Regions from separate parts of the Paracoccus simplex genome, predicted to be linked through region 2. Evidence: riboswitches for the same ligand, from Rfam matches in the RefSeq annotation. Region 2 holds a riboswitch; the other holds the start of a gene.
What was found. A riboswitch is a leader RNA that binds a small molecule or an ion and turns the genes downstream of it on or off. The one in region 2 is predicted to bind glycine.
Positions count from the first base shown of each region.

Region 1: it holds a riboswitch for glycine, as region 2 does, so the genes downstream of both, gcvT (glycine cleavage system aminomethyltransferase GcvT) here and ACFOMP_RS13275 (type I glyceraldehyde-3-phosphate dehydrogenase) in region 2, are expected to answer to the same signal.

Region 1 is NZ_JBHRXE010000037.1:222,849-230,459, forward strand. It holds gene gcvP (aminomethyl-transferring glycine dehydrogenase) at 1-1,677, opposite strand, end outside; gene gcvH (glycine cleavage system protein GcvH) at 1,830-2,186, opposite strand; gene gcvT (glycine cleavage system aminomethyltransferase GcvT) at 2,197-3,309, opposite strand; glycine riboswitch at 3,441-3,529, opposite strand; gene ACFOMP_RS13885 (SDR family oxidoreductase) at 3,596-4,378, opposite strand; gene ACFOMP_RS13890 (hypothetical protein) at 4,437-4,772, opposite strand; gene ACFOMP_RS13895 (hypothetical protein) at 4,769-5,389, opposite strand; gene ACFOMP_RS13900 (ATP-binding response regulator) at 5,476-6,804, opposite strand; gene ACFOMP_RS13905 (FIST N-terminal domain-containing protein) at 6,808-7,611, opposite strand, start outside.
Region 2 is NZ_JBHRXE010000037.1:102,467-110,077, reverse strand. It holds gene betC (choline-sulfatase) at 1-188, opposite strand, end outside; gene choX (choline ABC transporter substrate-binding protein) at 189-1,151, opposite strand; tRNA gene ACFOMP_RS13300 (tRNA-Ile) at 1,332-1,407, shown strand; gene ACFOMP_RS13295 (hypothetical protein) at 1,553-1,831, opposite strand; gene ACFOMP_RS13290 (cold-shock protein) at 2,279-2,485, shown strand; gene ACFOMP_RS13285 (hypothetical protein) at 2,551-2,757, shown strand; gene ACFOMP_RS13280 (hypothetical protein) at 2,880-3,014, shown strand; glycine riboswitch at 3,275-3,361, shown strand; gene ACFOMP_RS13275 (type I glyceraldehyde-3-phosphate dehydrogenase) at 3,550-4,545, shown strand; gene ACFOMP_RS13270 (LysR family transcriptional regulator) at 4,542-5,444, opposite strand; gene ACFOMP_RS13265 (agmatinase) at 5,542-6,537, shown strand; gene katG (catalase/peroxidase HPI) at 6,620-7,611, opposite strand, start outside.

The DNA of each region.
Region 1 (7,611 bases), 120 kb from region 2:
GCTGTTCGGCTGCAGCGAGAACGCGTCATAGCCGGTGATCGCGCAGAGCTTCTCGGTCAGGTCGGCAAAGACCTCGTGATAGCCGGCGGCCTGGTCCTCGGGCGCAAAGGGATGCAGCGCGCCGAATTCCGGCCAGGTGATCGGCATCATCTCGGCGGCCGCGTTCAGCTTCATCGTGCAGCTGCCCAGCGGGATCATCGCCCGGTCCAGCGCCAGGTCGCGGTCCGACAGCCGGCGCATATAGCGCATCATCTCGGATTCCGCCCGGTTCATGTGGAAGACCGGATGGGTCAGGTAGTCGCTTTCGCGGATCAGCGGCTCGGGGATCGCCGGCGCCTCGGCCGGCGCGGCCGGATCGGTGATGCCGAAAGCGTCCAGCACCCGGGCGATCACGCCCGCATCCGTGGTCTCGTCGACCGAGATGCCGACCCGATCGCGCCCGACCTTGCGCAGGTTGATGCCGCGATGCCGGGCGGCGGCCAGGATCCCCGCCTGCCCCACGCCCACCCGCACGGTGACGGTGTCGAAAAACGCCTCGGGCTGGAACTCGGCCCCGGCGGCGCGCAGCGCCTCGGCCAGGGTGACCGCGTTCAGATGCACCCGCTGGGCGATGGCGCGCAGGCCCACCGGCCCGTGGAACACCGCATAGAAGCTCGCCATCACCGCCAGCAGCGCCTGGGCGGTGCAGACGTTCGAGGTCGCCTTTTCGCGGCGAATATGCTGCTCGCGGGTCTGCAGCGACAGGCGATAGGCCTGGTTGCCCTTGGCGTCGATGGACACGCCGACGATCCGCCCCGGCATCGCGCGCTTCAGCTCGTCACGGCAGGCCATGAAACCGGCATGCGGACCGCCATAGCCCATGGGCACGCCGAAGCGCTGCGCCGAACCGATGGCGATATCGGCCCCCATGGCGCCCGGCTCCTTCAGCACGCAAAGCGCCAGCAGGTCGGTGGCCATGATCGCCACCGCGCCCGCCGCATGCAGCGCCGCGATCTCGGCGGAGTAGTCCCGGATCTCGCCGAAGGTGCCGGGATACTGGAAGATGGCGCCGAAGACCTGCGAAGGGTCGCATTGCCGGCCGCGGACGATCTCGATGCCCAAGGGCGCGGCACGGGTCTCGATCACGGCGACGGTCTGCGGATGCAGGTTTTCGCTGACGAAAAAGGCGCGGGCCTTGGACTTCGCCGCGCGCTGCGCCATGGCCATGGCCTCGGCGGCGGCGGTCGCCTCGTCCAGCAGCGAAGCATTGGCCACCGGCAGCCCGGTCAGATCGGCGACCATGGTCTGATAATTCAGCAACGCCTCCAGCCGGCCCTGAGCGATCTCGGGCTGATAGGGGGTGTAGGCGGTATACCAGGCCGGGTTCTCCAGGATGTTGCGCTGGATCGCCGGCGGCGTGACGGTGCCGTAATAGCCCTGCCCGATCAGGCTGGTCATGACCTGGTTCTTCGCCGCCACCTCGCGCATGCGCTGCAGCAGCGCCGCCTCGGACAGCGCCGGCCAGTCCAGCGGTTCGGATTGCCGGATGCTCGCCGGCACGGTCTGGCCGATCAGCTCCTCCAGCGTCTCGGTGCCCACGACCTTCAGCATCGCCGCCATCTCGGCCGGTGAAGGCCCGATGTGACGGCGATTGGCGAAATCGTCGGGATTATAGTCGGTCGGGGTCCATTTACCCATCACTGGCCTCGATGCATCGGTATGGTCTCAACATTGCCTTGGAAAAAGCGCAGAGGAACCGGCAACGCCCGCCCCGCCTTTTCCAAATACCCTCGGGGGGTCCGGGGGGCGAAGCGCCCCCGGCTTCCGCCGGGCCGCGGGGCCCGGCCATCTCAGCCGATCAGCGCCTGATAAGCCGCCTCGTCCATGAAACCGGACAGGTCGACCGAGACCGGCTTGATGCGGAAGAACCAGGCCGCCAGCGGGTCCTCGTTCACCGCACCGGGCGCGTCGGGCAGCGCCTCGTTGACGGCGGTGATCACGCCGGCGACCGGCGCCACGATATCCGAGGCGGCCTTGACCGATTCGATCACCACGATCTCCTCGCCCGCCTCGACCTCGCGCCCGACCTCGGGCAGCTCGACGAAGACGACATCGCCCAGCTGCTCGCTGGCATGGGCGGTGATGCCGACGGTGATCTCGTCGCCGTCCTGTTTCAACCATTCGTGGTCTTCGGTGTATTTCAGCATGCCTGGCCTCTCAGCGCTTGTAGCTCGGTTGGTGGAAGGGAAGCGGGGTGACGGTCACGGGCAGCCGCTTGCCGCGCAGCTCGGCCCACAAGGACGTGCCGGCGGCAAGCCCGGCAGGCAGGATCGCCATGGCGACCGGCCCGCCGACCGAGGGGCCGAAGCCGCCCGAACAGACCGTGCCGATCGCTGCGCCGCCCTCGGCCGCGTCGAAGATCTCGACCCCCTCGCGGATGGGCGCGCGGCCCTCGGGGCGCAGGCCCATGCGGCTGCGCGCCGCGCCTTCGGCCAGTTCCTGCAGGATCGGCCCGGCGCCCGGGAAACCGCCCGCCCGCGCGCCGCCCGCGCGGCGGACCTTGGGAATCGACCAGCCCAGCCCGGCCGCGCCCGGCAGGGTCGAGGCATCCATGTCATGGCCGTAAAGCGGCATCCCCGCCTCCAGCCGCAGGCTGTCGCGGGCGCCCAGCCCGATCGGCGCCACCTCGGGCTCGGCCAGCAGCGCCTCGGCCAGCGCGACCGTGCGGTCGCCGGGCACGGAAATCTCGAACCCGTCCTCGCCGGTATAGCCCGAGCGGCTGACCCAGAGCGTCGCGCCCTGCCAGTCGAACTCGGCCACGTCCATGAACTTCATCGCCTGCGCGCCGGGGACCAGCCGGGCCAGCACCTGCGCGGCCTCGGGGCCCTGCAGGGCCAGCAGGCCGCGATCCGTCACCGGCTGGACCGAGATGCCCGCGGCCTCCAGCCGGCGCAGATGGGCGATGTCCTGCTCGGCGCAGGCGGCATTCACCACCAGAAACAGGTGGTCGCCCTTGTTGGCGATCATCAGGTCGTCGAGGATGCCGCCCGCGTCGTTGGTGAACAGGCCGTAACGCTGCCGGCCCTCGGCCAGCCCGACCACATCTGCGGGCACCAGCGTCTCCAGCGCCTCGGCCGCGCCGGGGCCGCGCAGGATCACCTGACCCATGTGGCTGACATCGAACAGGCCGGCATGGCTGCGGGTATGCAGATGCTCGTTCAGCACGCCCATCGGATATTGCACCGGCATGTCCCAGCCGGCAAAGGGCACCATCTTCGCGCCGCGCGAAAGGTGCAGGTCGTATAGCATCGTGCGCCGAAGCTCGGCCATGGGCATCCCCTGTCTTGCGGGCGGACCGATCCCGCCCGGTTAGATGCCCCCTCTGTCCCTACCCCAAATGGGGGCGCCTGAGATCGTTATCCCTTCGGCGGGCGGCGGCGGCCGCCTCTCTCCAGAGCGTACATTGGAAAACGGTCCCTTTGCCTGAGAGATTCCCGGGGCGGTTGCTCCTTCGGCCCTAGCTTGCGCCAATGTCTCCCGATTTCCTACTTTTGTCGTAGCCGGGCGGCAGGGTTCTGGCAAGAGCCTTCCTGCGCCCGCCCGGCTACCCGCGCCCTCAGATCGAGATATTCGCGGCGCCGCCGTCCAGCAGGATGTTCTGCCCGACGATGAACCGGGCATGCTGGCTGCACAGGAAGGCGCAGGTGGCGCCGAAATCCTCGGGCAGGCCATAGCTGCGGGTCGGGATGGTCGCCTCGCGGCGTTGGCGGGCCGCGTCGACGCTGATGCCCTCGGCCCTGGCGACGCCGGAATCCAGGCTGTCGGCGCGGTCGGTGGCATGGATGCCGGGCAGCAGGTTGTTCACCACCACGCCATGCGGCGCCACCTGCCGCGACATGCCGGCGACAAAGCCGGTCAGCCCGGCGCGGGCGGTGTTCGACAGGCCCAGGATGGCGATGGGCGTGCGCACCGATTGCGAGGTGATGTTGACCACCCTGCCCCAGCCGCGTTCCATCATGCCCGGCACCAGCGCCTGCATCAGCGCGATGGCGGTCAGCATATTGGCGTCGATGGCCTTGATGAAATCCTCGCGCGACCAGTCGGTCCAGCTGCCGGGCGGCGGGCCGCCGGCATTGTTGACCAGGATGTCGGCCTGCCCGCCCAGGGCGTCGAGCACCGCGGCGCGGCCTGCCTCGGTGGTGATGTCGGCGGCGACCGGCGTGACCGAAACGCCGTGCTTCGCCGCGATCTCCTCGGCCGTGGCCGTCAGCGCCTCGGCGCCGCGGGCGTTGATGACCAGATCGACCCCGGCCTCGGCCAGCGCCTCGGCGCAGCCCCGGCCCAGGCCCTTTGACGCGGCGCAGACAAGGCCCTTCCTGCCCCTGATCCCCAGATCCATGGCTTCCCTCCTGTTCAGCTTGCCGACAAGGAAGCGCGGGGCGGCCGGATTGTCCAGTTCAGAAGCAGAGGATCTCGGCCTCGGCCTCGGCGCGGTGGAAATTCGCGACCATGTCGTTGGTGCCCATGTTGCGGAACGCGGCCGAGCGTTCGCCGCCCATCTGCCGCATGGCCATCACCGTCTCGGCCTTGACATAGGCGTCATAGGGCAGGATCTCGGCGATCTGGTCGATGGCGCAGCTGCATTTGTCCAGCACGTCGCGGGTTTGGCCGTTCGTCGCCATGCAGACGAAGACGTAATCGGCCCGCGCATTGGTCGGATAGTCGTTGACCGCCTGCGCCCCGGCCGTGCCGGCCCAGATCGCAAGCGCGGCCGTCAGGGTCGCCCGGATCATTTCAACACCATTTCGCTGTCATAGGCGGGCCGCCCGCCCGCCAGGGGTCCGGTCCGCGCCACCATGCTGCGGATCGGCTGCTTGGGATCGCCCAGGGTGAAGCGCAGCTCCAGCGTATCGAAGCCGGCCATGCGCTCGCGGTTCTTGTCGTCGCGGAACGGCGCGAAGCTGGCGATGGTGACGTCGCCCTCGTGCCGCAGCTCGCCGCCGCGGAACAGCGCATCCTTGAGGCGGTTGCGGATATAGAACGGGCTGCCGCCGGTCAGCGCCGCCATGTCCCGCGCGGTGGTTTCCAGAAAGAAGGTCAGCACCGGATCGCCGCCCGAAACCGGGAACGGCCCGATCCGGCGCTTGATGCGCGCCGTTTCCTCGGCCAGTTCCAGCACCGGCTTGCCGTCCGAGGGGTCTTTGGCGGCGCGCAGGGTGATCGTGCCCTCGCCCAGCGGCGTGAAGCCTTCGGCCACCGGCCCGGTCTGGCTGATCTGCCAGACCAGCGGCCCCTGCGCCAGGTTCCAGGGCCCGCGATCGGCAAAGACCAGGTCGCCCGCCTCGTCCGCCTGCAGCGGCGAGACGGCGGCGACAAGCCCGACCAGGGCCAGCATGCGCAAAACTCTCATGGCGGTTTCTTCCCTTCCCTGTTGCCGAGCCTGCCCCCGGCCGGCCGGCCGCGAAAGCCCGCGACCGGCAGTCTCGTGCTTTGGTCTTAGGCCAGCATGGCTTGCAGCATGGCCTGCAGATCCTCGGGCCGGATCGGCTTTTCCAGCAGCGGCACATCGACGGACTGGCTGGCGCGCGCCAGCTCGGGTGCCCGCTGGGCGGTGACCAGGATCGCCGGCACCGCCTGGCCCGCCGCCTGGCGCAGCGCCGCGATGGCCTGCAGGCCGGTATCGCCGTTGTCCAGGTTGTAATCGGCGATCACCACGTCCGGCGGCTCGTCCCCCATCTGCGCCAGCGCCTCGGCGATGCCGCCCGAGACGCGCGGCACCATGCCCAGCCGGTCCTTCAGCAGCAGTTCCAGCGCCCGGCGCATGGCGTCGTCATTCTCGACCACCAGCGCCACCCGGCCGCGCAGCGACGGGCCGCCGCCGGCGCCCTCGGCCCGGGCCGGCTCGACCCCCGGCGCCACCAGCGGCAGGCTGACGCGGAACACGGTGCCGCGCCCCGGCTCGCTGTCCATGGCGATGGGATGGCCCAGCTTGGCGCAGGCGCGGCGCACGATCGACAGGCCCAGCCCCATGCCCGGCACGCCACCGCCCTCGCGGCCGATGCGCTGGAACTCGTCGAAGATGCGGGCGCGGTCGGGGGCGGCGATGCCGATTCCGGTGTCGTAGATCTCCAGCCAGGCGCGCTCGCCGCGCTTCCTGACGCCCACCAGCACGCCGCCGCGGTCGGTATACTTGATCGCGTTCGAGATCAGGTTCTGCGCGATGCGCCGCAGGAAGGTCGGGTCGCTTTCCACCACAGCCATGGTCGGCGCGAAGCTCAGCCGCAGGCCCTTAGCCTCGGCCATCGGCGCGTATTCCACCGCCAGGCGGCGGAACATGTCGCCCAGATCCACGGGCTTGCGCTGGAACTCGATGCGCTGGCTGTCCAGCCGCGAGATGTCCAGCACCGCATGCATCAGCTCCTCGACCGATTCGAAGGCGCCCGACAGCCGGTCGGTCAGCTCGCGCTGCAAGGGGTCCAGCGTGGTGTCCTTCAGCGCCGACAGGAACAGCTTGGCCGCCGACAGCGGCTGCAGCAGGTCGTGGCTGGCGGCACGCAGGAAGCGGGTCTTCGAGCGGTTCGCCTCCTCGGCCGAGGCGCGGGCCACGGCCAGCTCGCGGTTGCGTTCGGACAGGTCGGCCAGCGCCTGTTCCAACTCGCGGGTGCGGACCTGCACCTCCTGCTCCAGCGCCACGGCGGCCTGGAACATCGACCAGGCCGAGCCGCGGCTTTCCTCCAGCCGGTCGATGCGTTCGACCAGCACATCGGCGATGCGCGTCAGCTTCTCGACCCGCCGGCCGGGGGGATCGTCGTCACGCAGGAACATGGCTCATCCCGCCTCGGGGGGCATCAGCGCCATGCCGACGAAGGTCTGGTTCACATGCATGCCGCTGTGCTGCTCGCCATAGGTGTTGAAGCCGACGACGCGGTAGCGGGCCAGCAGCTCGGACATCTGCCCGGTCATGCCGGCGCGTTCCAGCGCCAGGCGCCGCAGGATGCAGTCGAAGCCCAGCACCATCAGCGGCGGGCGCGGCAGCGCGTCCATCACCTCGGCAAAGCCGCGGGTCATGTCCATGGCCCGGCCCAGCGTCAGGATGTGGCCGGGCTCGGTGCCCGAAAGCAGCTCCAGCCCGCCCTCGCGGGTGATGGCGCGGATGGCCCGGACATGGTGGCGCTTGCCGGTGCGCAGCAGCAGCGGATGGCGGGCGAATTCCGTCTGGGTCAGCGCATGCAGCGGCACGCCGGCCAGCCGGGCATATTCCTGCGCCGCCGGCTCGGCGTTCAGCTCCAGGATGATGCGGTTATGGGTGTCGGCGGCGGTGACCACGGCGCGCTTGTCGGTGGGGCTGAAATGCGAGAACAGCACCTCGGAAATCGCCAGGTCGGTCTCGATCAGCACGAACAGCGCCGCGCCCTCGTGCACCGCGCCGTCGACCATCTGGCAGGTCGGCGCGAACAGCATCCCCTCGGCGCTGGAGCCGCCGACCACCGGCAGGCCGGGGATCGCCGCGTCCAGCGTCGCGGTCAGCACGTCCTCCTGCCGGGCCAGCGCGTCGGGCAGCAGCACCCCGAAGCTGGACCGGCGCAGGTCCGGCCGGAAATCGACATGGAAGCGGCGCAGCGTCGCCATCCA
Region 2 (7,611 bases):
TGCCCCGACATGAAGCTGGCCCGCCCCGGCGCGCAAAGCGGGCTGCCGGTATAGGCGTTGGCGTAACGGGTCGAGCGTTCCGCCAGCTTGCGCAGATGCGGCACATGCAGGAACTCGGCCGGGCCGTCGGGGAACAGAACCCCCGACAGCTGGTCGGCCATCACGATCAGGATATTGGGATTTTTCAATTACTTCACCGATGCCATGACTGCTTCAGCGCCGGGTTTTCCATCCAGGGTGGTCACGCCGTCAAGCCATTTCGCCACCGCATCGGGGTTCTGGGCGATCCAGCCCCGCGCCGCTTCGACCGCATCGACGCCGTCGTCGAGGATCTTGCCCATCAGCACGTTTTCCTGATCCACGGTGAAGGTCATCTGCCTGAACAGCTTGGCGACATTGGGGCAGGCGGCCACCCATTCCTTGCGGGCGACGGTATGGACCGTGGCGCCGCCGAAATCCGGGCCGAACTCCGCGTCCCCGCCAGCCAGATAGGTGATCTTCAGCGTCACGTTCATCGGATGCGGTGCCCAGGCCAGAAAGACCGAGGGCGTTCCGGCGGCGTCGTTGCGCTGCACCTGCGCCAGCATGCCCTGTTCGCTCGATTCGACCAGCTCCCAGTCGCCGAGGCCGAACTTGTCCGCCTCGATCATCTTCTGGATGATCTGGTTTGCCGGCGCCCCGGGCTCGATGCCGTAGATCTTGCCCTGGAAGGCGTCCCGATGCGCGTCGAGGCCGGCGAAATCCGCGACGGCCAGACCGGTTGCGGCATCGGTCACCGCCAGCGTGAACTTGGCGCCTTCCAGATTCTGCACCAGCTCCTCGACCTTGCCCGAGGCGTCGAGATCGTCGCGGAACTTCTGCTGTGCCGGCATCCAGTTGCCCAGGAAGACATCGGTATCGGCGTTCTTCAGCGCCTCGTAGCCGACCGGCACCGACAGCGTGCTGATCTGCGGCGTGTAGCCCAGGCCCTGCAACACCGCCGTGGCGACGCCGTTGGTGGCGGTGATGTCGGTCCAGCCGGGGTCCGAGAAGCGGACCGCGCCGCAGCTGGCCGGATCCTGCGCCAGCGCGGGCGAGGCGGCAACGGCGGCGGCGAGGGCGGCGACAGCGGCGGCGGGGGCAAGCGGGGAAAGCAGTGCGGATCTGGGCATGGTCTGATCTCCGGTTTGGGGCCGCGACCGGCAACGGGCGGCTTCGCCCGCCATCAGCCCACAGAGGGCCTGCGGGATCAAGTCTGCGATGCCGCCGGACTGCGGGCGCGGCGATTGGGGGAAAGCGGCGATCTGATCCTTGACGAATGCCTTGGGCTTGATCAAAGGTGGCGGCGTTCGGGGCCTGTAGCTCAATGGTCAGAGCAGGGCGCTCATAACGCCTTGGTTGGGGGTTCGAGTCCCTCCGGGCCTACCACCCCTTCCCCTACCTGCCGGAAATTCTTGCCGCGAGGCGGCCTTGGCCGCGCTGGTCAGATGGCCAAGCATGGCACGGCCGGGGGTTCGGCCCGGCGGGGCCGGAAAGTATGGCAGGGCGCCCTTGCCGGCGCCCCGTCCCTAGGTCAGGCAACCTCGGCAGAAGAATTGCCGACCGTCTCCTTGATGGCCGACAGCGCCGCCTCTTCGGTCCAGGCGCGGCCGCCCGCATCGCCGCGATCCAGCATCATCCAGGTCCAGGCGCCGACGCCCGGCCCCTGCGAATCATGCGAGATGCGGCCGACAGGCCGATCGTTGAGGGTTATCGTCCAGTCCCCAGAAATGGCCTTTCCATCGACAGTCGTCGGAACGCGAGTCCACATACGAGGTCCTTTCTTCAGTTTTCGTTGATCATCCAGCGCCACGACCCGCTGCGCGGGCGGTAGCCAATGCGGACGAATTGGGTGGCGCCGGTTGCATCCGCCGGCGCGGTTCGGCTCCAGCTTACGCCGGATATCCTCACAGTTTTGTAACCGCTGCTTTCGGATCACGCAATATTACCGCTGCGTTGCAGCGCGTGACAAGCAGGCGTTTGCCGGCATTTTTCCCTGTCCGGCAGCGGGCTCGGCGCGACCCCGAAAGTCCGAAATAAGGAATTTATGAGGTTTATTCAGTTACTTGCCTGTAGGATGGGCCTGCCGAAGCCGCCCCGGCGGCCCGAGCCTCTTGATTTATGATGGCCGTGGGCCCATTTTGGCCCGGCAACGTTATTTCTCTCTGCACCTGTCTCCTTTCGGCTTCAGTCTGCGTTTCGAACTGACTGAGCCGGGTCGCCGCATGTCGCGGGCGACAGACATGAAGGAGATATCACGATGGCCAATGGCACCGTGAAATGGTTCAACGCCACCAAAGGCTTCGGCTTCATCGCCCCGGAAGATGGCGGCAAGGACGTGTTCGTGCACATCAGCGCGCTTGAGCGCGCCGGCATCCATCATCTGAACGACGGCCAGGCCGTGACGTTCGAGATCGAATCGGGTCGCGACGGCCGCCAGTCGGCGCGCAACCTCGTGCTCGCCTGAGCCCTTGCGCTGAACGGCACCCGGTCCGGCCGATCATGGCCGGACCACACCCTCTGGAGGCCCGCATGGCACCCAAGGACAAAGCCAAAGGCCTGTTTCGCGATCCCGCGCCGATGACCGCGATGGACCGGACCACTTCCGAAGCACGGCTGATCATCGAAGAACAGAAGCAACGGCGCGCCGAGCTGACTGCCAGCCTTCGGGCGCAGCGCTTGGCCCGCGACGCGGCCGGGCCGACCGAAGCCCCCGCCAAGCGCAAGCCCACGAAATAACCGCGTTCGCAGGCCGGTCACGGCAGGCAGGCGAGCGGGCCGCGGCGACAACCGCGCCCGGGTCTTCCGCAAGGGGGACGCGAGGGGCGCATGGCCGCCGCTCAACAGGAACGACGAAAAACATGGCAAGAAAAACGATCCGCAGGAAAACTGTCCAGAAACAGCAGAACAAGCGCCGCCTGGCGATCATGTACATGGTCAAGCAGTCGGAAATCAGCACGCCCGAACGGGGCGGCATCCCGATGTCGCGGCATTGACGGCTTGAGGCCCGCGCGCCCCGACGGCGCGCGCGGAACAGGCCGCGCCGGGGCTTTCCCGGCGCTTCGACCATCCCGACCAACGGCGTCCCAGCATGGCAGGGGCGCCGTTTTCCGTTTCAGTCCGGGGTGCCTGGCCAGCCTGCGTCGACCGCATCGCCATTTGTCGCCGCGGCGGCTGGGCTGGCCGGGCCGGACGGCGGCGGAGCATGGCGGATTCGGGGCCTTTCCAAACCGGCGGGACTGTGCCAGCCTCCGCCCCGGTTCGGACAGGAGAGTCGGGTTCAGTCCCGCGCCGACGGAGCAACGCCCCGGAATCTCTCAGGCAAGCAGACTGCCGGACCGACACTCTGGAGAGAGATGCCCCGCGCATCCGCCGAAGGAAGAAGCCGCCATGCGGTGACGCTCTCAGGCAAAAGGACAGAGGGGGACGCGCCGCAAGCCGGCGGGTTCGCAACTTTGGACCGAGACGGGTGAGGCCGACCCCTTGCGGGGCAGCCGGCCCGCCCCGGCTTGCGCCGAGGAGGAGGAGCTCGTGGCGGAAAGAAGGATCAGGCTGGCGTTGAACGGCTTCGGGCGCATCGGCCGCTCGATCCTGCGCATCTGGGCACAGGGCGGTTACGAGGATCTGGACCTCGTGCTGATCAACGATATCGAGCCGCTCGCGAATTGTGCCTATCTGTTCGAATATGACAGCGTCTTCGGCCCCTGGCGCGGGCAGGTCGCGGTGGCCGATGGCGCGCTGGTCGTCGATGGCCGGGCGATCCCCTTCCATTCCGCGCCGGACCTGCGCCGGCTGGACCTGTCGGGCGTCGATGTCGTGCTGGAATGCACCGGCATGACCGGCTCGCGCGCGGTGGTCGAGCGCGGGATCGAGGCCGGGGCGGGCGCGGTGCTGATCTCGGGCCCCTCGGACCAGGCCGACGTGACCGTGGTGATCGGTGCCAACGAGGACCAGCTGGACGGCCAGCGCATCGTCTCGAACGCCTCTTGCACGACCAATGCGCTGGCGCCCTTGCTGCGGGTGCTGGACGAGGCTTTCGGCGTGGTCTCGGGGCAGATGACCACGGTGCATTGCTATACCGGCAGCCAGCCCACGGTGGACAAGCCGCGCGGCGATCCGGCGCGGTCGCGGGCGGCGGCGCTGTCCATGGTGCCGACCACGACCAGCGCCGGGCGGCTGATCGGCACGGTGCTGCCGCATCTGGCCGGGCGGGTGGCGGCGCGGGCGATCCGGGTGCCGACGGCCAGCGTCTCTTGCATCGACCTGACCTTCGCCAGCGCCCGCCCGACCGATGCGGCCGGGGTGAACGCGGTGCTGCAGGCGGCGGCCCAGGGCTCTCCGGTCTTCGGCTGGACGGAAAAACCGCTGGTCTCCAGCGACCTGCGGGCGCGGCCGGAATCCATCGTTCTCGCGGGGCCCGAGACCTCGGTGGCGGGTGGGCTGACCCGGGTCTTCGGCTGGTATGACAACGAATGGGGCTTTTCCAACCGGATGCTGGACATGGCCCGGCTGATGGGCCGGCGCTAGACCGCCGGGGCCGGCGCCAGTTCCCGTGCCAGGTCGGCGGCGAAGATGCGGGCGATCTCGGGCGGTTCGGGCTGGATGCGCAGGGCGACGTAGAACTGCGACAACCATTCCAGCCCCAGCCCACCGATGCGCCGCATCTCGCCGCGCCGCACCCAGGTTTCGGCGAAATGCAGCGGCAGGAAGCCCAGGAAGCAGCCGCTGCGGATCAGCACCGCCTGCGCCTCCATGTTCGAGACCGAGGCCCGCACCCTGGGCTCGCGCAGCGTCGCCAGCTCGGCGCGTTGCAGATAGGGGCGGGCGGTGACGGCATGGGGCGACAGATCCTCGATGCCCACCTGTTCCCGCCCGAACAAGGGGTGGCTGCGGCCGCAATAAAGCGCGTGCTCCTCGGCCCAGACCGGGCGGTAATCCACATTCGGCTGGCGGCTGGGAAAGGGGCCGATGGCGACATGGATGTCGCCGGTCTGCAGCCCCTTGCTCAGCGCTTCGGTGGTGCCGATCTCCAGGCTCAGCCGCACCTCCTGTTCGCGCCGGAAAAAGCGGCGGATGGCGCGATGCACCGGCAGGTCGGGATTGTCGGCCTCGCTGTCCACCAGCCCGACGCGCAGATGGCCGGCCAGCACCCGGCGCAGCGCGCCCAGATTGGCCTCGGCCAGTTCGACCGAACCGAGCATGCGCTTGGCCTCGCGATAGACCGCGGCGCCCTTGTGGGTCAGCGCGAAGCCGCCGCGCCCGCGCTGGCAAAGCGTGAAGCCCAGCGACAGTTCCAGATCCTTCAGATGCGTCGAGATCACCGACAGGCTGGCGCCCAGCACCGCCTGCGCGCCGCTGGGGCCGCCATGCTCGACCACGGCGCAGAAGCTGCGCAGGTTGCGCAGGGTATAGTCGCTGATCCGCATTGCTTCAAAAACGCCAAAGTAAGGATCGGTGACTTCCTGTTTATCGCAAATACCGGCGCGGCATAGTCCCGGCATGATCCATGCAGGGGGAAAGCCCATGACCGAGACCCGTCCCGCCTATGAAACCGGCCGCCTGAACCTGCCCTTCGTGGGCATTTCGACCTTCGGCAAGCGGCCCTATGTCCAGGACTGGTCGCGCATCGACGCCGATGTGGCGGTGCTGGGCGCGCCCTTCGACTTCGGCACGCAGTTCCGCGCCGGCGCCCGCTTCGGGCCGCGCGCGGTGCGCGAGGCCTCGACGCTGTTCAGCTTCGGCCATGCCGGCGCCTACGATCACGAGGACGACTGCACCTATCTGGGCCCCGAGGTGCGCATCGTCGATCTGGGCGATGCCGATATCGTCCATACCGACACGGTGAAAAGCCACGCCAATATCCGCGCCGGGGTCGAGGCGGCCCTGGCGGCCGGCGCCCTGCCGGTGGTGATCGGCGGCGACCATTCGGTCAACATCCCCTGCATCGACGCCTTCGAGGGGCAGGGGCCGATCCACATCCTGCAGATCGACGCGCATCTGGATTTCGTGGACGAGCGGCACGGCGTCCGCAACGGCCATGGCAACCCGATGCGCCGCGCCGCCGAGAAGCCCTGGGTCAGCGGGTTGACGCAGGTCGGCATCCGCAACGTCTCGTCGACGGCGCGCGACGGCTACCAGGCGGCGCGCGCCATGGGTTCGGACATCCTGTCGGTGCGGCAGGCCCGGGTGCTGGGGCCGCAGGGGGTGATCGACCGCATCCCGCCGGGCGCCCGGGTCTATGTGACGCTGGACATCGACGGCTTCTGCCCCTCGATCGCGCCGGGGACGGGCACGCCCAGCCATGGCGGCTTCCTGTATTACGAGGTGCTGGAGATGCTGCAGGCGCTGGCGCGGCGGCATGAGGTGGTGGGCATCGACCTGGTCGAGGTGGCGCCGGATTACGATCCGACCGGCGGCACGGCGATCCTGGCGGCGCAGGTGCTGCTGAACCTCCTGGGCTTCGTCTTTCACGAGCGGGCGCTGCGCGGGCAGGGCGGTGCGGCGCCGGCCCGGAAATGAATCAGGGGCCGGAATCCGGCCCCTTTAACTCGTTAACCCACCTTACCGCCGCGCCGGGGCGCGGCGGAAGCGTCGGAAGGGATCAGGCCGCCAGGTCGAAGCGGTCGGCATTCATCACCTTGGTCCAGGCCGCCACGAAATCGCGCACGAATTTTCCGGCATTGTCGTCCTGGGCATAGACCTCGGCATAGGCGCGCAGGATCGAGTTCGAGCCAAAGACCAGGTCCACGCGGGTCGCGGTGTAGCGGCTCGCGCCGGTCTTGCGGTCGCGGATCTCGTAGTGATCCTTGCCGGCCGGCACCCAGGTATTGCCCATGTCGGTCAGGGTGACGAAGAAGTCGTTGGTCAGCGCGCCGATCCGGTCGGTGAAGACGCCATGCTTGCTGCCGCCATGGTTGGCGCCGATGACGCGCATCCCGCCGACCAGCGCCGTCATCTCGGGCGCGGTCAGACCCAGAAGCTGGGCGCGGTCCAGCAGCATTTCCTCGGGCGAGACGACGTAATCCTGCTTCTGCCAGTTGCGGAAACCGTCGGCCAGCGGTTCCAGCACATCGAAGGATTCGGCATCGGTCTGTTCGGCCGTCGCGTCGCCGCGACCCGGGGCGAAGGGCACGCTGACGTCATGCCCGGCGGCCCGCGCCGCCTGCTCGACGCCCAGATTGCCGCCCAGCACGATCACGTCCGCAAGGCTCGCCCCGGTCTCGGCGGCGATGGGCGCCAACACCGCCAGAACCCGTGCCAGGCGCTCGGGCTCGTTGCCCTGCCAGTCTTTTTGCGGCGCCAGGCGGATGCGTGCGCCATTGGCGCCGCCGCGATGGTCCGAGCCGCGATAGGTCCGGGCGCTGTCCCAGGCGGTGGCGACCAGGTCCTGCACGGTCAGCCCCGAGGCGGCGATGCGGGCCTTGACCGCCGCCACGTCGTAATCGCTGCGGCCGGCGGGAACCGGGTCCTGCCAGATCAGGTCCTCGGCCGGGACGTCGGGCCCGAGATAGCGCGATTTCGGCCCCATGTCGCGATGGGTCAGCTTGAACCAGCCGCGGGCGAAGGCGTCGCTGAAGGCCTCGAAATCGTTCA